3 regions of the Nocardiopsis sp. M1B1 genome follow, and region 2 is predicted to be linked to each of the others. Evidence: riboswitches for the same ligand, from Rfam matches in the RefSeq annotation. Region 2 holds a riboswitch; each other region holds the start of a gene.
The links. A riboswitch is a leader RNA that binds a small molecule or an ion and turns the genes downstream of it on or off. The one in region 2 is predicted to bind thiamine pyrophosphate.
Positions count from the first base shown of each region.

Region 1: linked by a shared signal. The riboswitch ahead of thiO (glycine oxidase ThiO) and the one ahead of ACSTA4_RS05115 (ECF transporter S component) in region 2 are both predicted to bind thiamine pyrophosphate.
Region 3: linked by a shared signal. The riboswitch ahead of thiD (bifunctional hydroxymethylpyrimidine kinase/phosphomethylpyrimidine kinase) and the one ahead of ACSTA4_RS05115 (ECF transporter S component) in region 2 are both predicted to bind thiamine pyrophosphate.

Region 1 is NZ_CP196194.1:4,749,115-4,756,216, reverse strand. Features, by position in the region: gene pknB (Stk1 family PASTA domain-containing Ser/Thr kinase) at 1-76, opposite strand, end outside; gene ACSTA4_RS20625 (thiazole synthase) at 520-1,278, opposite strand; gene thiS (sulfur carrier protein ThiS) at 1,281-1,487, opposite strand; gene thiO (glycine oxidase ThiO) at 1,493-2,689, opposite strand; TPP riboswitch at 2,658-2,769, opposite strand; gene ACSTA4_RS20610 (Rv2175c family DNA-binding protein) at 2,852-3,205, shown strand; gene thiE (thiamine phosphate synthase) at 3,327-3,995, shown strand; gene ACSTA4_RS20600 (zinc-binding dehydrogenase) at 4,065-5,069, opposite strand; gene ACSTA4_RS20595 (SDR family oxidoreductase) at 5,220-6,110, opposite strand; gene ACSTA4_RS20590 (DUF418 domain-containing protein) at 6,218-7,102, opposite strand, start outside.
Region 2 is NZ_CP196194.1:1,133,774-1,140,875, forward strand. Features, by position in the region: gene ACSTA4_RS05105 (transglycosylase domain-containing protein) at 102-2,786, shown strand; gene ACSTA4_RS05110 (RNA-guided endonuclease InsQ/TnpB family protein) at 2,859-4,091, shown strand; TPP riboswitch at 4,141-4,248, shown strand; gene ACSTA4_RS05115 (ECF transporter S component) at 4,357-4,977, shown strand; gene ACSTA4_RS05120 (ABC transporter ATP-binding protein) at 4,980-6,593, shown strand; gene ACSTA4_RS05125 (energy-coupling factor transporter transmembrane component T family protein) at 6,586-7,102, shown strand, end outside.
Region 3 is NZ_CP196194.1:1,646,978-1,654,079, forward strand. Features, by position in the region: gene ACSTA4_RS07190 (pyridoxal phosphate-dependent aminotransferase) at 1-450, shown strand, start outside; gene ACSTA4_RS07195 (glycosyltransferase family 4 protein) at 680-1,819, opposite strand; gene ACSTA4_RS07200 (DUF6457 domain-containing protein) at 2,279-2,533, shown strand; gene ACSTA4_RS07205 (alanine/glycine:cation symporter family protein) at 3,045-4,463, shown strand; gene thiD (bifunctional hydroxymethylpyrimidine kinase/phosphomethylpyrimidine kinase) at 4,563-5,366, opposite strand; TPP riboswitch at 5,354-5,452, opposite strand; gene ACSTA4_RS07215 (DedA family protein) at 5,579-6,274, opposite strand; gene ACSTA4_RS07220 (DUF368 domain-containing protein) at 6,294-7,102, opposite strand, start outside.

The DNA of each region.
Region 1 (7,102 bases), 3.3 Mb from region 2:
CGGCGATCCTGGACTCCACGAAGTAGCGTCGGTCCAGGGTGGCGCCTACGAGCGGGTCGGAAGTCGTCATGTCCACGGCGGAGTAGTGTCCTTGCTGCGGGGAGCGCGGGCTGTCGCGGCCGGTGGCGCGTACCCGACACCGGGTGTCGAACCGACACGATAGCGGAAGCCCACGCCAGGTCTGCCCGGCGGTTCGCGGTCGCGCCGTCCCGTTCCGGTGTCGGCGGGGCCGGTGGGACCCCGGGGAGGACTGTTCGGTCTCCCCGGAGGACGGGCCCCGGCCCCGGCCGGGGCCCTCCCGGTTCCGGTGGCGCGTGCCCCACCGGTCGTCGGGTCGCCCCGTTCCCGGTGAGGCCCGCTCCGTCGGCGGTGGGGACGCTCGCGCCTGGGTTGTCGTGGTGTGCGGGATGCGCCCTTGCGGGGCCGCGCACTCGTTCCACGGTAGAGGACGCCGCCAAACTCCCCGGGCGGGACGCACCGGTCGGCGGCGGGCCGGGGCGGGGAGCGGGGCCCGGTGGCCTAACTCACGGAGGGCGAGGAGGCCTGGGCGTAGCGCCGCACGGGGATGCGGCCGGCCAGGCGCGCGCCGCGGCCCGCGCGTACGGCGTCGCGCATCGCGGCGGCCATGCGCACCGGGTCCTGGGCGCGGGTCACGGCCGTGGCCAGCAGGACCGCGTCGCACCCCAGCTCCATGGCCAGGGCGGCGTCGCTGGCGGTGCCGATCCCCGCGTCCACGATGACCGGCACACCGGCCTGCTCGACGATCAGCTCCAGGTTGTGCGGGTTGCGGATGCCCAGCCCCGAGCCGATCGGGGCGGCCAGGGGCATCACCGCGGCGCAGCCCACCTGCTCCAGGCGCCGGGCCAGCACGGGGTCGTCGTTGGTGTAGGGCAGCACGGTGAAGCCCTCGTCCACCAGTTGTTCGGCGGCCTCCAGCAGCTCGACGGGGTCGGGCAGCAGCGTGTGCTCGTCCGCGACCACCTCCAGCTTGACCCAGTCGGTCTCCAGCGCCTCGCGGCCCAGGCGGGCGGTGCGCACCGCGTCGACGGCGGTGAAGCACCCGGCGGTGTTGGGCAGCGCCCGGATCCTGTTACGGGTCAGGACGTCCCACACCGACCCCCGGGTGCCGGGGGAGACCCGGCGCATCGCCACGGTGGTCAGCTCGGTGCCGGAGGCGATCAGGGCCTCCTCCAGGACCTCCAGGGAGGGGGCTCCGCCGGTTCCGGTGATGAGCCGGGACCCGAAGGAGGTTCCCGCGATCACGAGGTCGTCGTTCATTCTCAGCCTCCCTGCACCGCGGTGAGGACGTCCACGCGGTCGCCCTGGTTGAGCGGGCTCGCGGCCCACGCGGTCCGGCGCACCACCTCGTCGTTGACGGCCACGGCGACACCGCCGGGGGCCTGGGCGCCGGTCAGGTCGCGCACGACCGCTTCCACGGTCGTGTCGTCGGCGAACTCGCGGCGGTCGCCGTTGATGATCAGTTCCACTGCTACTACCTACTTGCGCGTCGTGCCGTGAAACGGCGGGCGTACTCGGGCAGGTCTCCGTCGGTCAGGGCCCGGGCCATGGCCTCACCGGTCACCGGGGTCAGCAGGACCCCGTGCCGGAAGTGCCCGGCGGCCAGGTGCAGTCCCGGGACCCGGGTGGGCCCCAGGAGGGGTTCGTTGTCGGGGGAGCCGGGGCGCAGCCCGACGCAGGTCTCGGTGACCTCCAGCTCGCTCACCCCGGGGACGAGTTCGCGCGCGTCCCGCAGCACCTGCCAGAGCCCCCCGACGGTGAGCGAGGTGTCGTGGCCCAGCTCCTCCTGGGTGGCGCCGATGACGACCTCGCCGTCGGCGCGCGGCACCAGGTAGGTCGGGAACCCCCGGACCAGGCCGCGGACGGTCCGGCCGACGAGCGGCGGCTCCCCGTCGGGCACCCGGGCGCGCAGCAACTGCCCCTTGACCGGGCGCAGCGGCGGGACCACGGGTTCGGGGACCGCGACGCCGTTGCCCCAGCAGCCCGCGGCCAGCACCACCTGGTGCGCGGGCAGGATCCGACCCGCCGCGGCCTCCCCGGCCAGGCGCACGCCCAGCCGGGCGCCCCCGGGGCCGGGGGAGAGGATCTCCCCGACCAGCCCGCGGACCTCGGTGACGCCCGCGCGCCCGCCCGCCGCGGCCAGGGCGCGCAGCAGCCGCCGCGGGTCCACGGAGTGGTCGTCGGGGGCCAGGACGCCGCCGCGCACGGACGGGGCGAGCATGGGCTCCAGGCGGCGGCACTCGCGGCCGGTCAGGCGCTCGGCGGCGATGCCCAGCCTCCGCTGGAGCGCGTGCAGTTCGGTGAGGACGGCCAGGTCGTCGCGGTCGAAGGCGACCAGCAGCGTGCCGGTGGCGCGGTGGCCCACGTCCAGGCCGCTGGCCTCCTCCAGTTCGGCGACGAAGTCCGCGTACATGCGGGCCGAGCGGATGCCCAGCTCCATGAGGGGCTCCTCGCCGAACGCCGCCTCGGTGGCGGGGGTCAGCATGCCCGCGGCCACGGTGGAGGCGGCGCGGGCGGGGTCGGACTCGACCAGGGTGACGCTCAGGCCGCGTTGGGCGGCCCGCCAGGCGGTGACCCGCCCGACCAGGCCGCCGCCGACCACGACGACGCGGTCGCGGTGGGAATCGTCGGAGGTGCGCACGGCTGTGGCTTCCACTCCCTTCGCCGGCATGATCCGGATCAGGTTCGTGCGGTCGGAGGCTCACAGCCTCCCTCTCAGCCGGGTCCCACCCGGCTCCCGCGGGATGTAGGGGTCTGTCCCCATTCTAGGACCCGTGGCCGACGCGCGCCGTGCCGGGGGGAAGGAGGTGCGCGGATGTGGCAGATTGGTGGTGTGACACAACGCGACATCGACACGCTGATCGGCGACTGGCTGACCCTCAAGGAGGCCGCCGCTCCGCTGGGCGTGAGCCCGAACCGGATCAAGACGCTGATCCGCGAGAACCGCATGATGGGTGTGGTCCGCGACGGCGAACTCTCCATTCCCGCGGCCTTCATCGACGGCGACGACCTGGTCAAGGGTCTGCCGGGGACACTGCTGCTGCTCACCGACGCGGGCTTCTCCTCCGAGGAGGCCCTGCGCTGGCTGTTCACCCACGACGACTCCCTGCCGGGCACGCCGATCCAGGCCATGCGCGAGAACCGGGGCACCGAGGTGCGCCGCCGGGCCCAGAGCCTGGCCTTCTAGTCCGCTGCCCCGGGTCCGCGGCCCACGGACCCGTTCGTGACCCCCGGGGAAGAGGGGGAGGGGCGCGCCGCCGCGCCCCTCCCCCTTGGGTCCGAACGCGCCAGGGCCTAGGGTGGACCGTGTGAGGACCAGCCACGGAACCAGCCTGCGCAAGCGCCTGGACGCATCGCTTCTGTACCTGTGCACCGACGCCCGGACCGGCCGGGGCGACCTGGCCGAGTTCGCCGACGCGGCCCTTGCCGGGGGAGTGGACATCATCCAGCTCCGGGACAAGGGCCTGGAGGCGCGCGAGGAGATCGCGGCCCTGGAGGTGATGAAGGAGGCGTGCGAGCGGTACGGCGCCCTGCTCGCGGTCAACGACCGCGCCGACATCGCCCGCGCCGTGCGCGCCGACGTCCTCCACCTGGGCCAGCGGGACCTGCCCGTGCCCATGGCCCGCGACATCATCGGCGCCGACCCCGTGATCGGCCGCTCCAACAACGACGTCGCCGCCGCGGCCGCCTCCGCCGAGGAGCCCGGCAGCGACTACTTCTGCGTCGGACCGACCTGGGCGACCCCCACCAAGCCGGGTCGCCCGGCCGCCGGGCTGGAGCTGGTGGAGGAGGCGGCCGCGCTGGGCACCGACCGCCCCTGGTTCGCCATCGGCGGGATCGACGCCGACAACATCGACCGCGTGCTGGACGCCGGGGCCCGCCGGGTCGTGGTCGTGCGCGCGATCACGGAGGCGGAGGACCCCCGGGCCGCCGCCGCCGCTCTGCGCCAGCGCCTGGCGGCCCGCGCCGGGGGCTGACCGGCAGCCGGGCGCCGAACGACCCCGGGGCCGGTCCGCCGGGGCCCGGCCGTTCGGTGCCGCCCGCCTCTAGGGGACCAGCAGGACCTTGCCGAGCACCGTGCGCCCCTCCAGCGCGGCGTGCGCCTCGGCGGCCCGCTCCAAAGGCAGGGTCAGGCCCACGTGCGGGGTGATCCTGCCCATGCGGGCCATCTCCAGCACCAGCCGCAGGGCGTCCCGCCGGTCGTCCTCGGCCTGCTTGAGGTCGAACAGCCCCAGGACCCCGATCCCGCGGCTCGCGGCCTCCCGCGCGTCCACCTCCGTGAAGCCTCCGCCCGCCGAGCCGTAGCCGACGAACCGGCCGCCGTCGGCCAGGGTCGCGAAGGCCGCCGCGCCCAGCGCGCCCCCGGCGCCGTCCAGGACCACGTCGACCCCGGTGCCGCCGGTCAGCGCGCGCACCCGCTCCGGCCAGTCCGGCTCGGAGTAGTCCACGGTCTCCTGCGCGCCCAGTTCGCGGACCAGGGCCAGTTTGGCCCCGCCCCTGGCCGCGCCGATGACCTGTGCCCCGGCCCTGCGGGCCAACTGGACGGCCAGGGTGCCCGCCCCTCCGGCGGCCGCGGCGACCAGGACCGTGGTGCTGGGCCCGAAGCCCGCCGCCCGCTCCAGCGCCAGCGCGGTCGGCCCGTCGTGCAGCAGGGCCAGCGCCGCCCGGGGGTCCACCTCCTCGGGCACCCTGACCAGTGCCGACTCCGGGACCACGGCCCGCTCGGCGTAGCCGTCCACGGGCAGGGTGGGCCTTTCCGGCGTCCCGTCCGTGTGCCCGGTGTCGGCGACCACCGTGGCCCCCTCCCAGCCCGGGTCCACGCCCGGGCCGATCCGGACCACCCGCCCGGCCACGCCCGCGCCGGGGACGTAGGGGGGAGCCACGGGGAAGTAGTCCAGCCCCCAGCCGCCGCGGACCAGGGTGTCCAGGTACATCACGTTCGCCGCGGAGACCTCCACCAGCGCCTGTCCCGGTCCCGCCTCGGGCTCGGGCACGTCCCGGACCACCAGGACCTCCGGGCCGCCGAACTCCCGGACCTGTACCGCTCGCATGTCGTTCTCCCTCGGTGCGCACTGCCTGTCTCCGACACCGCCCAGCCTCTTACCTCAATATTTGTTGAGGTCAAGGGCCGGGTGCCGGGGGAGATCCACGGCACAGGGGACCGCCCCGCACGGGCACATGGCGCGGAGGGCGGGCCGCGGTCAGACCGCGACGTGCGACAGCGCGCTGGGGTGGCGCCGCAGGAAGCCCTCGATGGACTGGGCGGGATGGCCGGTCAGGTCGGGGACGGCGGGCGAGACCACGTCGAGCTCCCCGGCGGCGATCGCGGCGTAGGAGGTTACCCAGCCCTCGACCGCCCAGTCGGGGGCGCCGCCGCGGCGCGACTCCAGCGCCTCCTCCCGCGTCTGGGGCACGTAGTGCACCGAGCGCCCGGTGAGCACGCTCAGCCTCTCCGCCGTCGCGCCCAGGGACAGCGCCTCCGGGCCGGTGACGTCGTGGCTGGTGTCGTGCGAGGCGCGCGCGGCCGCGGGGTCGGTCAGCACGGCCGCGGCCACGTCCGCCACGTCGTCGCGCGAGACCCACGCGATCCGGCCGTCACCGGCCGGGCCCCGCACCGCGCCCCCGTCGTCCACCCAGTCCGGCAGCAGGTCCAGGTACAGGCTGGGTCTGAGGAAGGTGTACCGCACCCCCGTGGACCGGATGTGCGCCTCGGTGAAGAAGTGCGTGCGCGCGAACGTGAAGGTGGACGCCGGGCCCGCGCGCAGGAAGGACAGGTAGACGATCCAGGACACCCCCGCCTTGACCGCGGCGTCCACCGCGCTCACGTGGACGTCGATCCGGTCCTCGGACTCGGTGGCCGAGACCAGGAACAGTGTGTCCACCCCCCGGCACGCCCGCTCGAAGCCCGTGGAGTCCTCGTAGGCCGCCATCGCCGCGCTGCTGCCGGGGTACTCGGGAGCGCGGTTGATGTCGCGTACGATGAGCCGCTGGGGCCTGCCCAGCCGCGCGATCCGCGCGGCGACCCGCCCGCCCAGCGCCCCGGTCGCCCCCGTCACCCCTATGGTGTGGTTTGTCGTGTGATCGTCGCCCATGACACCCCATCCTGCGTTACGAGGGCGTGCCGGACGCTGAGCGGCACGCGCCTTTTTGCGCCGCGGGGTCGGGCGCGGCGGGGCCGGCGCCCCCGGGGCCGCCGGGGTCAGGGCGCGGGACGCCCGCCGTCCGCCGGTCCCCGGGCCGGTCCGTGCCCGACCGTCCGACCCGACGCGTTCCCGGGCTCCTCCGCCTCCCGAGCGCCCCGCGCGACCGGGCGGCGGTAGGCCAGGCGGCGCAGCAGCGCCTCGGCCGGTCCGCGCCTGCCCGCGCGCTCCAGCGCGTAGGACGCCGCCACCGTCACCAGCCACACGCCCACCGCGAACAGGGCCATCGACCACGAGGCGAGTTCGCCGCCCAGCCCCAGGCCCCAGGCCGCCAGGAGCGGCGCGCACAGCACCGACTGGGCCAGGTAGGCCGACAGCGAGCGCTTGCCGGTCGCCGACAGCGCGCCGACCACCGCGCCCGGCGCGCGACCGCGCCCCTGGATCCGGTGCGCCGCCAGCGCGATCAGCGCCACGTAGCCCAGGCCGCCGGCCAGCCCGGTCACCATGTGCGGCATGGCCAGCATGCCCGCCTGCGCGGGAGACAGGTCCCAGACCCCGATCTGGGCCAGGGCCATGGGCAGCCCGCCCAGCCAGCCCACGCCGACGCCCAGGGCCGCGGTCCAGCGCAGCAGGCCCAGGTGCTCGCCCGGCTCCTCAAGTATCCGGCGGCGCGCGGCCCAGTAGCCGAGCAGGATCGCCGCGGGCACGACCATGCCCAGCAGTCCCTGGCCCAGCGTGATCAGCGGCCAGGCCATGACGCGGCCCAGCGCGGCGCCCAGGATCGAGGCGTCGCCGATGTTGGCGGCGGTCTGGTCCATGCCGAACGCGGCGGAGGAGGGGGCGTCCGCGGGCATGAAGGCCAGGCCCAGCAGGCTGAACGCCGCGAGCAGGGCGGCCAGCCCGGTGAACACCCCCGCCCACACCAGCAGCGTGGCGTCCCTGCG
Region 2 (7,102 bases):
CAACCCGGTCCGCCCTTTACGTCCGCCCTGAGAGCGTGGTCGACGGAGTTGCCTGCCCGCGCGTCCCGCGGGCGGGGCGGCACACGGCCGTAGGGGGCGACGTGACGGATTCCAACCAGCGTCCGCCGCGCGGGCGGCGGCACGAGGCCCCGCGCCGGAACTGGCGCGGGGCCCTCTCCCGCGCGGTACCGGCCGCCGCGGGTCCGCGTGTCCGGCGGTGGGCCGAGGCCCTGCGCCGAAAGGTGTCGGAGCCGACCCCGGCGGGGGACCGCCGGGAGACGGTACAGCGCCTGGCCGGAACCAGCGCGGTCGCCGGGCTGCTCACGGCGGCGCTGGTCATGCCCTGGGTCGGCGGTCTCGGACTGGCGGCCAAGGACTCTGCCGCGGCCTTCATGGCCCTGCCCAGCGACCTGGCCGTGCCGCACCCCGCCGAGCGCGTGCTGCTGACCGACGTCGACGGGGAACCGATCGCCGAGGTCGCCGAGCGCGAGCGCGACGTGGTGCCGCTGGACGAGATCAGCCCCTGGGTGCCCGCCGCCCTCATGGCGATCGAGGACGACCGCTTCTACGAGCACGCCGGGCTGGACCTGCGCGGCACGCTGCGCGCCGCCGTCCGCACCGCACTGGGCAACACCCAGGGCGGGTCCACCATCACCCAGCAGTACGTGAAGAACCTCCTCATGGAACAGGCCGACACCGAGGAGGAGCTGGCGAGCGCCAACGCGCGCACCCTGACCCGCAAGGTGCTGGAGCTGCGCTACGCCATCGAGCTGGAGGAGAAGCTCACCAAGGACGAGATCATGGAGGGCTACCTCAACCTCGCCTACTTCGGCCAGAACGCGTACGGCATCGAGGTCGCCGCCGAGCGCTACTTCTCCGTCCCGGCCTCCGAGCTCGACCCCGCGCAGGCCGCCACGATCGTGGCGCTGGTGCGCGCGCCCTCGTACTACGACCCGCTCACCAACCCCGAGGCCTCCGTCGAGCGCCGCAACCTGGTGCTGGACCGGATGGTCGCCACCGGACACCTGGAGAGCGCGGAGGCGGAGGAGTACAAGAGCCGGGGCCTGGAGGTGGACGAGACCCCGCGCGCGGGCAGCTGCTTCAGCAGCGAGCAGCCCTTCTTCTGCGACTACGTCATGCGGTGGCTGGGCGGCTCCGACGCCCTCGCCGAGACCCAGGAGGAGCGCGACCGGATACTGGAGCGGGGCGGCATCACCGTGCGCACCACCCTGGACCTGGACATGCAGAAGGCCGCCGAGCAGGCGATCGAGCGCTACGTCCCCGCGGGCGACTCCCACAAGTTCGCCGCCGAGGTCCTCGTGGAGCCCGGTACCGGCCGAGTGCGGGTCATGGCCCAGAACATGCGCTACGGCTTCGACGACGAGCCGGGCACCACCTCGATCAACCTGTCCGTGGACCACGACGACGGCGGGTCGCTGGGCTACCAGGCGGGTTCGACGTTCAAGCCGTTCACCCTGGCCGCCGCCCTGGACGCCGGGCTCAAGTACGACACCAGCTTCTCCTCGCCCAAGTCCACGACGGTGAGCGGCCTGGAGAACTGCGAGGGCGGCAGGATGGCGCCCTGGGACGTGGGCAACGCCGGGGAGAGCGACGGCGGCGAGCACAACATGATCAGCGGGACGAAGGGGTCGGTGAACACCTACTTCGCCCAGCTCCAGGAACGCGTCGGCCTGTGCGAGACGGCGGAGATGGCCCAGAGCCTGGGCGTCCACCGCGCGGACGGCGAGGACCTGCAGGTGTGGAGCTCCTTCACCCTGGGCGACCAGGAGGTCTCCCCGCTCACCATGGCCAGCGCCTACGCCGTCTTCGCCTCCCGGGGCACCTACTGCGAGCCGGTCCCCGTGGCCTCGGTCCTCTTCGAGGGCGAGGAAGGCGAGGAGATCGAGATGGGCACCGAGTGCGAGGAGGGAGCGCTGGACACCGAGGTCGCCGACGGCGTCAACCACCTGCTCCAGCAGACCTTCGAGGGCGGTACCGCCAACGGCCTGGAGATCGGGCGCCCGGTGGCGGGCAAGACCGGCACCACCGACAGCGCGGCCTACGCGTGGTTCGCGGGCTACACCCCGAACCTGGCCGGGACCGTGGTTGTCGGCGACATCCGGGGCGGGGAGCAGCACACTCTCCAGGGCGTGACCATCGGGGACCGCTACTACGGCATCGTCTACGGGGCCACGCTGCCCGGTCCGATCTGGCAGGCCACCATGCGCGAGGCCGTGGCGGGCCTGCCGGAGGAGGAGTTCGCCCCCTCGCCGAAGGTCTACGGCAAGGCCTCGGACAAGCCGTCGGGCGGCGGTGGCGACAGCGACGACGGCGACACCGGTGGAGGCGGCGGTACCGGTGACGGCGGCGTCGCGGCCGGTGGCGGTGACGGCGGGGGCGACGGCGGCTCGACCGGCGGTGGCGGCACCGGTGACGGCGGTGAGGAGGCCACCGGCGGTGGCGGTGGGGGCTCGACCGGTGGTGGTGGCGGTACCGGTGGTGGCGAGGGCTCGAACGGCGGCGGAGGCGGCGGCACCGGTGGCGGAGGAGGTTCCACCGGCGGCGGTGGCGGCGGAACCGGCGGTGGCGGAGGTTCGACCGGCGGTGGTGGTGGCGGTACCGGCGGTGGAGGCGGGAACACCGGCGGCGGTGGCGGTGGAGACGGCGGCGGTGGAGGTGGCGGTACCGGTGGCGGCGAGTCCCCGGGCGGGGACGGCGGCGCGCCCTGGAACGGCACGCCCCCGCAGCCGCAGGTGCCCGAGGGCGGCGCCGGTCCCGGGGACTGAGATCCCGCCTTTCTGTAGCTTTCTGTTGGATTCGGCTCACGCGATCGCAGGGCGGTCGCTACGGTGTGTGCCATGACCAGCAAGAGCGTGAAGCGGGCGTTTCGGTACCGCTTCTATCCCACCGATGCGCAGGCGGCTGAGCTGTCGCGCACGTTCGGGTGCGTGCGCCTGGTCTACAACCGCGCTCTGGCCGAACGCACCACCGCCTGGCAGCAGCGCCGGGAGCGGGTGGGCTACTCCCAGACCTCGGCGATGCTCACCGCATGGAAGAGGACCGAGGAGCTGTCCTTCCTCACCGAGGTCTCCTGTGTTCCGCTCCAGCAGACGCTGCGCCATCTGCACACGGCGTTCGGCAACTTCTTCGACCGGCGTGCGCGGTATCCGCGGTTCAAGTCCAAGAAGACGTCCCGGGCCTCGGCGGAGTACACCGCGAGCGCGTTTCGCTACTGCGACGGCCGTCTGACATTGGCCAAGATGACCGAACCCCTGGACATCGTGTGGTCGCGGCCCCTGCCCGAAGGTGCCTGTCCTTCGACGGTGACGGTCTCGCGGGACGCGGCCGGGCGCTGGTTCGTCTCGCTGCTGTGCGAGGACACCATCACGTCGGTCCCGGCCGTCAACAACGCGGTCGGTGTCGACGCCGGAATCACCTCCGTGGTGACCTTGTCCACAGGGGAGAAGGTGGCCAACCCCCGCCACGAGCGACGCGATCGCGCCAGGCTGGCCAAGGCGCAGCGGGCGCTGGCCCGTAAGGCCAGGGGCAGTGCCAACCGGGACAAGGCGCGTCGCAGGGTGGCGCGGGTGTGCGCCCGTATCACCGACCGGCGTCGGGACTTCCTGCACAAGCTCTCCACTCGACTCGTCCGCGAGAACCAAGCGGTCGTGATCGAGGACCTGACGGTGCGCAACCTGGTCAAGAACCGGAGGCTGTCTCGGGCGATCTCGGATGCGGCCTGGCGTGAGCTGCGCACGATGCTGGAGTACAAGTGCGCCTGGTACGGGCGGGACCTGGTGGTCGTGGACCGGTGCTTCCCTTCCTCCAAGGCGTGTTCGACGCCCGGATGCGCCTACGTGCACATGTCGTTGCCGCTGAACGTCCGGATGTGGATGTGCCCCCGGTGTGGGGTAGCCCATGATCGGGATGTGAACGCGGCGCTCAATCTCGAAGCCGCCGGGCTGGCGGTTGTTGCCTGTGGAGCTGGTGTGAGACCTCAACGGGAGTCCTCCCGGACGGGGCGACCGGCGGTGAAACAGGAAGGCCACGGGGCGACCCGTGACGAGGCCCTGGCCTCGAACCACCGGTAGGTGGTTCCGCGATCTCTTGCCTTCAGGCAGGAGAGGAAGTCAAAATGGGTGAAACCGACAGGGGAGCGCGCGAGCGCTGAGAGTGCGGCACCAGGCCGCAGACCCTTACACACCTGATCTGGGTCATGCCAGCGAAGGAAGTCGTAGGAACCGTCACCGGTGGCGTGCTCCCGCGCACCGGGGACGTCCCGGCGCGCGCGGAACGCGTTCCGGCGCCGCTCTCGGCCGCACGGGCCCCTCGCATCCCCCGGCGAAGGGACACCGCATGAAGAGGAACACCACCACCCCCCAGGGCACCGGCTTCCGGCGCGACGTCCTCGGCCGGCTGCGGAGCTGGCGCACCGTCGACATCGTCGTGGCCGCCGTCATCGGCGTCGCGGTCGGCGTGGTCTTCTGGCTCTGGAACATCGTCTGGTCGGTCACGACCCCGCTGTTCGTCGGCTTCCCGCCCGCGCAGGCCGTCGTCTACGGCATGTGGCTGATCTCCGGCGTGCTGGGCGGCCTGATCATCCGCAAGCCCGGCGCGGCCCTGCTCACCGCCATCGCCGCCGCCTCGGTGTCGGCGCTCCTGGGCACCCAGTGGGGGATCATGGTCATCCTCGACGGCGCCCTCCAGGGCATCCTGCCCGAACTCGTCTTCCTCGCCTTCGGCTACCGCCGCTGGGGCATGGGCGTGGCCGTCCTCGCGGCGGCGGTCGCGGGCGTCTCCCCGGCCATCCGCGACAACCTCGCCTACAACGTGACCTGGCCGCTGTCCTACCAGATCACCTACGGCGTCATCGTGGTGGTCAGCGCCGCCCTCATCGCGGGCGTGGGCGCCCGCCTGCTCACCACCGCCCTGGCCCGCTCCGGGGCGCTGGCCCCCTTCCCGTCCGCGAGGGGCTGACCGTGGCCTCCGCGAACGGGCGCCGGACGGCGGCCGGGGGCCCCGGCGCGCGCGTGGAGCTCTCCGGCTGGGGCTGGCGGCACTCGGGCCGCGAGTCCCACGCGCTGCGCGGCGTGGATCTGGTGATCGAGCCGGGTGAGCGCGTGCTGCTGCTGGGCGCCTCCGGCGCGGGCAAGTCCACCCTGCTGCACTCGCTGGCCGGTCTGACCGGCGAGGACGCCGCCATCAGCGGCGACCACGAGGGCACCCTGCTCCTGGACGGCGAGCCCGCCGACCGGAGCCGGGGCTCGGTCGGCCTGGTCAGCCAGGACCCCGAGACGCAGCTGGTGATGGCGCGCGCGGGCGACGACGTCGCCTTCGGCCCGGAGAACCTGGGCGTGACCCCCGACCTCATCTGGCCCCGGGTCCACGAGGCACTGGAGGCCGTGGGCTTCCCGTACGGACCGCGCCATCCCACCGGCGCGCTGTCGGGCGGTGAGAAGCAGCGCCTGGTGATCGCCGGGGCCCTGGCGATGCGCCCCCGCCTGCTGCTGCTGGACGAGCCCACCGCCAACCTCGACCCGGCCGGGGCCGCGCTGGTGCGCGGCGTGCTGGCCCGCCTGCTCGCCGAGACCGAGGCGACCCTGGTGCTGGTCGAGCACCGGGTGGCCGACGTCGTGGACCTGGTGGACCGGGTCGTGGTCGTGGCGCCCGGCGGCGGGGTCGTCGCCGACGGGCCGCCGGGGACCGTGTTCGCCGAACACGGGCGCTCGCTGGCCGCGCAGGGCGTGTGGGTGCCCGGGCACGAGCCCGCGCCCGCCCTTGAGCCCGCGCCGGGCGGTGAGCCCCTGCTGGAGGCCGTGGGCGTCACGGCGCGCACCCCGAGCCAGCTCGGCGTGCGCGCGGCGCCGCGGCGCACGGTGTTCGAGGGGGTGGACGCCACCGTCCGGGCCGGAACCGCGACCGCACTGACCGGCCCCAACGGCGCGGGCAAGTCCACGCTGCTGACCCTGCTCGCCGGGCTGTCCAGGCCCCACCGGGGAGCGGTGCTGCCGCGCGGGCCGCTGGCCGGGGCCGACCCGCGCCCGCTCGTTCGCTGGCCCGCCCGCAGGCTGGCCCGGCACGTGGGCACGGTCTTCCAGCACGCCGAGGACCAGTTCGTCACCGCCACCGTGCGCGACGAGCTGCGCTTCGCCCCGCTGCGCGCCGGGATGGGCGAGGCCGAGACCGAGGCCTGGGTAGGCGAGCTGATGGAGCGCCTGCGCCTGTCGGCGCTGGCCGACGTGCACCCCTACACGCTCTCGGGCGGTGAGAAGCGGCGGCTGTCGGTGGCCACGGCGCTCAGCTCGGGCCCCGCGCACGCGCCCGACGCGCTCGTCCTGGACGAGCCCACCTTCGGCCAGGACACCCGGACCTGGACCGAACTCGTGGAGCTGCTCGCCACCCTGCGATCCGCGGGCCGCGCGGTGGTCATGGCCACCCACGACGACCTGTTGCTGCGGAGTCTGGCCGACGCGCGGGTGCGCGTGGCCGGGGGGCGCGCCGTACACGAGGCCGCCGCACCTGACGCGGGCGCCGGGGCGGAGCCGCCCGGGCCCGAGGGGCACGCGGCGGCGGGAAGGGGGAGCCGTGGCTGACCGGAGGCTTCCGAACACACCCGCGGACGGGGAACGTGTCCCGGGCGGAGACGCGCTCACCCTGGAGGCCCCCGCGGACGGCGGGGCGCGCTTCTGGCTGGTCGGGCTCAACCCGGCGGCCAAACTGCTCGCCGCCCTGCTGCTGGGCGTGGGCCTGGTCCCGGCCGTGGACGCCGTCACCGGCGGCGTGGTGCTGGCGGGCGTCCTGCTGCTCCTGCCGTTCAGCGGGATCGACCGGCGCACCCTGCTCGTGCTGGGCGGGCCCTTCCTGCTCATGGGGCTCTCCAGCGGGCTGGTCAACTACCTGTACGGGGAGCACGGCGCGGAGGGCGCGCTGGGCGCCGCGGTGCGCCTGCTGGCCATCGCCCTGCCCGGGCTGCTCGCCGCCGTGAGCAGCGACCCCACGGAGACCGCCGACGGCCTGGTGCAGCGGCTGCGGGTCCCCGAGCGGCCCGCCATGGGCGTGCTGGCGGCGCTGCGGCTCGTCCCGCTGCTCGCCGACCAGTGGC
Region 3 (7,102 bases), 510 kb from region 2:
GACCGCAGCCGCCGTCTGCACGGCATCGTCGCCGGGGCGGTCACCGAGGCCTTCGTCCGCGCGGGCGCGACCGTGGCCGCCCCCCGGGCGGCCTTCTACCTCTACCCCGACTTCGAGCCGGCCCGGGAGCGGCTGGCCGCCCTCCACGGCGTGGCCACCGGACCGGACCTGACCGGGCTGCTGCTGGAGCGCTTCGGGATGGGCGTACTGCCCGCCGCGGAGTTCGGGGAGGGTGCGGAAGCCCTGCGCATGCGGGTCGCCACCAGCCTGCTCTACGGCGACACCGAGGAACGCCGCTACGCGGCCCTCGCCGCCACGGACCCGCTGGCGCTGCCCTGGATCCGCGCACACCTGGACCGCCTCGACGAGGTCCTGGGCGCGCTGCTCCCCGAGGGCGCCGACGCCGGGCCCGTCCTGCGCCGGTCCACCGAACCACAGGCGGTCAGCTGACCGCTCCCCGCGTCCGCCCCGTGTAAGGGGGCGGGGCGGACGCACCGACCTCCGGCCTCCCCCGGCCGCTCCTTCCGGGGGAGGCCGGACCTGTGTCCGGCCCCGCGCGGCGGGACGCTCCGGTCGTTGGGCGGCACGCCGCTTTCCGTCCCGACGGCACGTCCCCGCCCGAGGCACCGCCGGACCCCCGCCCGGTGAGGCCACCGCGAGGACGCCGCCTCCCCCGCGCTCACCTCGGAGCGGACGGGGCGCCCTCCACCCCCGCCTCGCGCGCGGCCAGTTCCGCGCTGGAGGCGATCACCGCCCGGTAGTGGTCGAGCAGCTGCTCACCGACCGCCTCCCACGTACGGTGCTCCACCGAGGGACGCGCGCCCCGCGCCATCCGCTCACGCACCTGGCGGTTGTGGGCCAGCCGCCCCACCGCCACCCGCAGTTCGCGCACCGAGTCCGGGGCGTACAACAGCCCGTTGTGTTCGGGTACCACCAGGTCCAGCGGACCGCCCGAGGCCGGGGCCACCACCGGCACCCCCGAGGCCAGCGCCTCCTGGACGGCCTGGCAGAACGTCTCGTCGGCACCGGTGTGCACGAACACGTCCATGGACGCGTACAGGCGCGACAGGTCGCCGCCGGTGCGCTGCCCGGTGAACACCGCGTCGGGCAGGCGCCTGCGCAGCCGCGCCCGTTCGGGGCCGTCCCCCACCACGACCAGCCTGATCCCGCGCAGGCGGGACACGTGTTCCAGCATCTCCACCCGCTTGTCCCTGGCCAGCCGCCCCACGTAGCCCACGATCGTCTCCCCGTTCGGCGCGAGCCTGCGCCGCAGTTCCTCGTCGCGGTGCGCGGGGGAGAAGCGCCGGGCGTCGACCCCGCGGCGCCACAGGTCCAGGCGGGGGAACCCGCGCGCGGACAGCGCCTCCATGGTGGCCGAGGACGGCGCGAGCGTGCGGTCCACCGCGGCGTGCGTGCGCCGCAGCAGCGACCACAGGGCGTCCCCGCCGGGCAGGCGGTAGCGCCCGGCGAAGCCGGGGAGGTTGGTCTGGAAGACCGCCACGGTCGGCAGCGCCCACCGGCGGGCGGTCTCCACGGCAGCCGCCCCGAGCAGGGCGGGCGAGGCCAGGTGCAGCACATCGGGGGAGAAGGCGCGGATCGCTGCGGTCATCACCCGCCGTGCGGGCAGCCCCACGGAGAAGTCGCGGTAGAACGGCAGGGGCACGGAGGGCAGCCGGACCACCGGGAAACCCGCGTAGGAGGAGGGGCCCGGCCCGGGGGCCAGCACCAGGGCCTCGTGGCCGCGCGCGGCGAGCAGGTCGGCGACCCGGCACACGGAGTTGGTCACCCCGTTGACCTGGGGGAGGAAGGACTCCGTCACGATCGCCACCCTCAGCCGGCCCCGGGCGTCGGCCGGGGGCACGCGGTCGAGCGGGGGCGTGTGGGCCGCCGCAGCGCGGTGCCCGGCAGCGGGAACGCGAGCGGACGCGTGGTCGGCCGCGTTCCGGGGAGCGGCCGAGGGCACGGAGGGTGCGCGTGCGGCCGGGGGGTGGTGAGCGGCCGGGGACGTGCGCGTGGCCGGAGACGTACGGTCGGTCGGGGACATGCGGGTGGCTCCCAACGCCGGGGGGACGGCTGCCTACGCCGGGGACGGCTGTCTCCGACGCTAGGCTCGTGGGGTGAACCTCGGTTTGGGTACGGGGGAACCGCGCCCGAAGACCAGGCGTGGGCAGTCCGAGCGGTCGGTGACCGCGTCCGTGTGCCCGTGTGTCCGCCGGGTGACTCTCCGGTGGATATGATTGCTGAATGTAGCCAATATATTGCTCTAAGGAGTCATGCGGTGACCCTCGTGGAATGGGCCGAAGCAGTCCGAAGTGAACTGGGCCTGACCGGCACCGAACCCCTCCGCAAGGAGGACGTCGACCGGGTGCTCGACCTCGCCCGGGACGCCGCCCACTCCGTGGCCCGGCCCGCCGCGCCCCTGACCACCTACCTCCTGGGTGTGGCGGTGGGTCAGGGCGCGGACCCCGACGAGGCCGCGGCGGCCCTCAGCAGGCTCGCTCTGGCCCAGGTCGACGAGGAGGACCGCGCCTGACACCCCGCCACCGTCCGCGCCGGTCGGGGCGGCCCCGGCCGTACCGGCCGCCTCCGGCCGTGCCCTCGCGGCCGCGTCCGTGAGGAACACGGCGCCCGGAACCCGCCTCGTTCGCAGCGGATGGTCGTGGTCGTATCGGCCAGCAGTCCGTACCGGCCGCATCCGACAGCGTCGTGCTCCGGACAGCGTCGCGCGTGGGCCGCGCCGGCTCCACCGGTGCCCTCGGGTCCGCCGCCGTCCGGACGCAGCCCCGGAGTCCGGCCCCCGACCAGCGCGTAAGCCCCGGGAGGACACTGCCCCCGCCCGGGCGGTACGCGGAAATGGAACCGGAAGTTCCCGAAGAAACAGGCATGTGGAACACGTGTGATGTGTTTGTTACGCGTCGATGCGATTCTTTGCCGGTATCGCGGGCCTCCACCAGTGCCGAAGCGATCGAGAGGGCGTCGGATCCCCCGTACTCCAGTACCGGCGGCCCCTCGTCCCCACACACTCACCGATAGGGAGATCCCCTGTGGACCAGCTCCTCGAAATGGCTGGCATCGTCAGCAGCATCGTCTGGGGGCCCTTCGTCCTCATTCCGCTGCTGTTCGGTGTCGGCCTGTTCCTCACCGTCCGCCTCCGCGTGCTCCAGCTCCTGCGGCTGCCGCACGCGCTGTGGCTCGCCCTCGTCCGGCGCAAGGAGGACGCCTCCGTCGAGGGCGACATCTCCCACTACCAGGCGCTGAGCACGGCCCTGGCCGCCACCGTCGGCGTCGGCAACATCGCCGGTGCCGCGCTCGCCATCGGCGTCGGCGGACCCGGCGCGCTGTTCTGGATGTGGGTCGTCGGCTTCCTCGGCATGGCCACCAAGTACAGCGAGGCCCTCCTGGGCGTGAAGTTCCGCCGCACCGACTCCAAGGGAGAGCAGAGCGGCGGCCCGATGTACTACCTCAAGTACGGGATCCCCGGCGGCCTGGGCACCACCCTGGGCGTGGCCTTCGCGGTCTTCGGCGCCATCGCCGCCTTCGGCATCGGCAACGGCACCCAGGCCAACGCCGTCTCGCAGCAGATCACCAGCGTCACGCCGCTGGAGCCGTGGATGGTGGGCCTGGCCCTCGTGGTCCTCGCGGGCGCCGTCATCCTCGGCGGTATCAAGAGCATCGGCCGCGTCGCCTCCGGCCTCGTGCCGATCATGATCATCGGCTACGTGGGCGTCTGCCTGGTCATCCTGGCCGCCAACTGGGCCGCCATCCTCCCCGCGCTCCAGCTCGTGGTGACCGACGCCTTCACCGGCACCGCGGCCACGGGCGGCTTCGCCGGGGCGGGCATCATGCTCGCCATCCAGATGGGTTTCGCCCGCGGCATCTTCTCCAACGAGTCGGGCCTGGGCACCGGCGCCATCGCCGCCGCCGCGGCCAAGACCACCCAGCCTGTCCGCCAGGCCATGGTCTCGATGACCCAGACCTTCATCGACACCATCATCGTGGTCACCATGACCTGCCTGGTCATCATCACCACAGGTGTCTGGTCCGCCGGTGGCGAGGACGGCTCGCTGATGACCAGCAGCGCGGTCTCCGAGGGCCTGGGGTCGATCAACCCCGCGCTCGCCCCGGCCGGCACCGTCATCGTGGCCGTCGCGGTGGCCGTGTTCGCCTTCACCACCCTGCTCGGGTGGGCCTACTACGGCGAGCGCTGCATGGTGTTCCTGGGCGGCCGCCGCCTGGTCCTGCCCTACCGCCTGGTGTTCATCGCCGTCATCTACGTGGGCTCGGTCGCCAGCCTGGACTCGGTCTGGCTGTTCAGCGACATCGCCAACGGCCTGATGGCCCTGCCCAACCTCATCGGCCTCCTGCTGCTGTCCCCGGTCATCGCGGCGGAGACGCGCAAGTTCTTCGCCCACCCCGACTGGAGGGACCCGGACAAGGTCATGGAGGACGTGACCAAGGTCTGACCCGGTAGGGGCCGCGAGCCCCACCGGAGGACGGAACGGGGAGGGGGGACCGGCGCGGAGCCGGTCCCCCCTCGGCGTTCCCTCCTCCGGACGCCGCTGCTACCACCAGGCGTGGAAATGGTGCACCGGGCCCTGCCCGCCGCCCGCGTCGATCTCGTCGGCGCGCCGGATGGCCTCGGTCAGGTAGTCCTTGGCGTCGCCCACCGCGGCGGCCACGTCCGGCCGCTGCGGCAGCAGGGCCGCGATCGAGGAGGAGAGCGTGCACCCGGTGCCGTGCGTGTTGCGGGTGGCCACCCTCGGGGCGCGGAACTCGACCGGGTCGGCGTCCCGGGAGACCAGGACGTCGACGCTCTCCCCGCCGGGCAGGTGGCCGCCCTTGAGCAGGACCCGGCGCGGGCCGAGATCCAGCAGCCGCCAGGCCTGGGCGCGCATCGACGCCAGGTCGGTCGCCTCGGGCTCCTCCAGCAGGTCCGCGGCCTCGGGCAGGTTCGGGGTGACCAGGTCCGCGCGGGGCAGGAGCTTGGTGCGCAGCGCGTCGACGGCCGAGGCCTCCAGCAGCCGGTCCCCGCTCTTGGCGACCATCACCGGGTCCACCACCACGTTCGGCAGCGTGTGGCGGTCGATCGCCTCGGCCACGGCCTCGGTGACCTCCGAGGTGCCCAGCATGCCCACCTTGACCGCATGCACGACGGCGTCGGTGAAGAGGGTGTCCATCTGGTGGGCGACGAAGTGCGCGGGGATCGGGTGGACCCCGGTGACGCCGAGCGTGGACTGGGCGGTCAGCGCGGCGATCACCGTCATCCCGAAGGTCCCGTGCGCGGAGAAGGCCTTGAGGTCAGCCTGGACGCCCGCGCCCCCGCTGGGGTCGCTGCCGGCGATGGACACGATGTTGTACGCGCTCATGGCGTTCCTTCGCTAGTGCTAACTAGGGCAGGTTCGACGGGTGTGCTCTCAGCCGGGAACGTGTCCCGGCACCCCGCGCCTCCGGAGCCGCGTCGGCGGCCCCGGTCATTATGTGTTTGTGGTGCGTTCCGGGCAGGATACCCACAGAACGCCGAAGGGGTCCGCCCGGGGATGCGGGCGGACCCCTGGAGGGGTTCACGGGGAGCGGGGGCTCAGGTGGAGGTGTCCTGGTTGCGGCGGTTCCGGGCCAGTTTGCGGACGCGCACGACGACGAACCACAGCACGAGCAGGCCGATGGCCGCGAGCACGACGTTGCTGATCAGGCCGCTCCAGCGGGCCAGGGCGGGCTCGACGGCCGGGCCGAAGACGTAGCCCAGGCCGATCCAGATCGTGTTCCACACCCCGGAGCCGATGACCGTGTACAGGGAGAACCTGAACAGGGGCATTCGCTCGATCCCGGCCGGGACCGAGATGACGCTGCGCACGACCGGCACGCAGCGGCCCAGGAGGACGGCGGCGCCGCCGTACCGGGCGAAGAAGCGCTCGGCCTTGTGGAAGTCCTCGATCTCCAGCAGCGGCGTCTTCTCGAACAGCCAGGCGGTGCGGTCACGGCCCAGGAGCGCGCCGACCGCGTAGAAGCCCCACCCGCCGACCAGCGCGCCGACCGTCGCCCACGTGATGGCGAGCCACACGTTCATCTGTCCGGAGTAGGCCAGGAACCCGGCGCCGGGCAGGACCGCCTCGCTGGGGACCGGAGGGAAGAAGGTTTCGATCAGGAGCGCCAGGCCGACACCGGGCTCGCCCAGGGTCGTCATCAGGCTCAGGACCCATCCGATGAAACCCTCGTACTCGGGGACGTGCCCGCTCCCCGTCGCGGGGGCCGCGGCCGCCAGCAGACGTGTTGTCATGAGGTCGTCGTTCCCGTTCTCAGACGCCGGTGGGAATCCGGCGGAGTTCGGCCTCCTCCATCCGGAGGCGCTTGCGGCGCTCCCAGACGATGGCCGCCGCCACGATCGCGAAGCCGACCGCCATCAGGGCGACCGTCACCGGGACCTCGGTGGGGGCCAGGAACGTGCGGTCCTCGTCCTGCCAGGGCCACAGGGCCCGCAGAGAACCGGCCATGAGGCCCGTGAGGACCACCAGGGTCATGTGGTGGAAGTTCTCCAGCAGGTGCTGGAGCAGCTTCACGAACAGCGACAGGCCCGTGAGCATGCCGAGCGCGAACACCGAGAGGTAGGCGATGTCCATGTCCCCGACCGCGCTGATCGTGGGCTCGTACAGGCCCAGCGTGAGCAGGATGAAGGATCCGGACAGTCCGGGCAGGACCAGGGCGCAGACGGCCACCGCCGCGGCCAGGAAGACGATCACCGGGTGGGTGGGCAGATTGGCGCCGGGCAGGCCGGTGAGGAAGAACGCGCCCGCGGCGAAGACCAGGGCGACGAGGTAGTGCGAGGCCCGCCACTTCTGGCCCGCGCCGGTGTAGGGGATCCACAGGCAGGCCAGGACCAGGCCGAAGAACAGCGCGTACGCGTACTGGGTGTGGGCCTCGACCAGCGGGGCGAGGATCACGGCCGCCATGCCGAGGAAGGCCACCATGCCGACGAGCGCGGGGATCAGCACGCTCCAGTCCACCTGGCGGAACTGCTCCTGGGCGCGCTCCCTCCCGCGTCCGCGCGGGACGTCGGCGACGTAGCGCCTGACACCGCTGACCATGTGGCCGGCGCCGCCGATGAGCT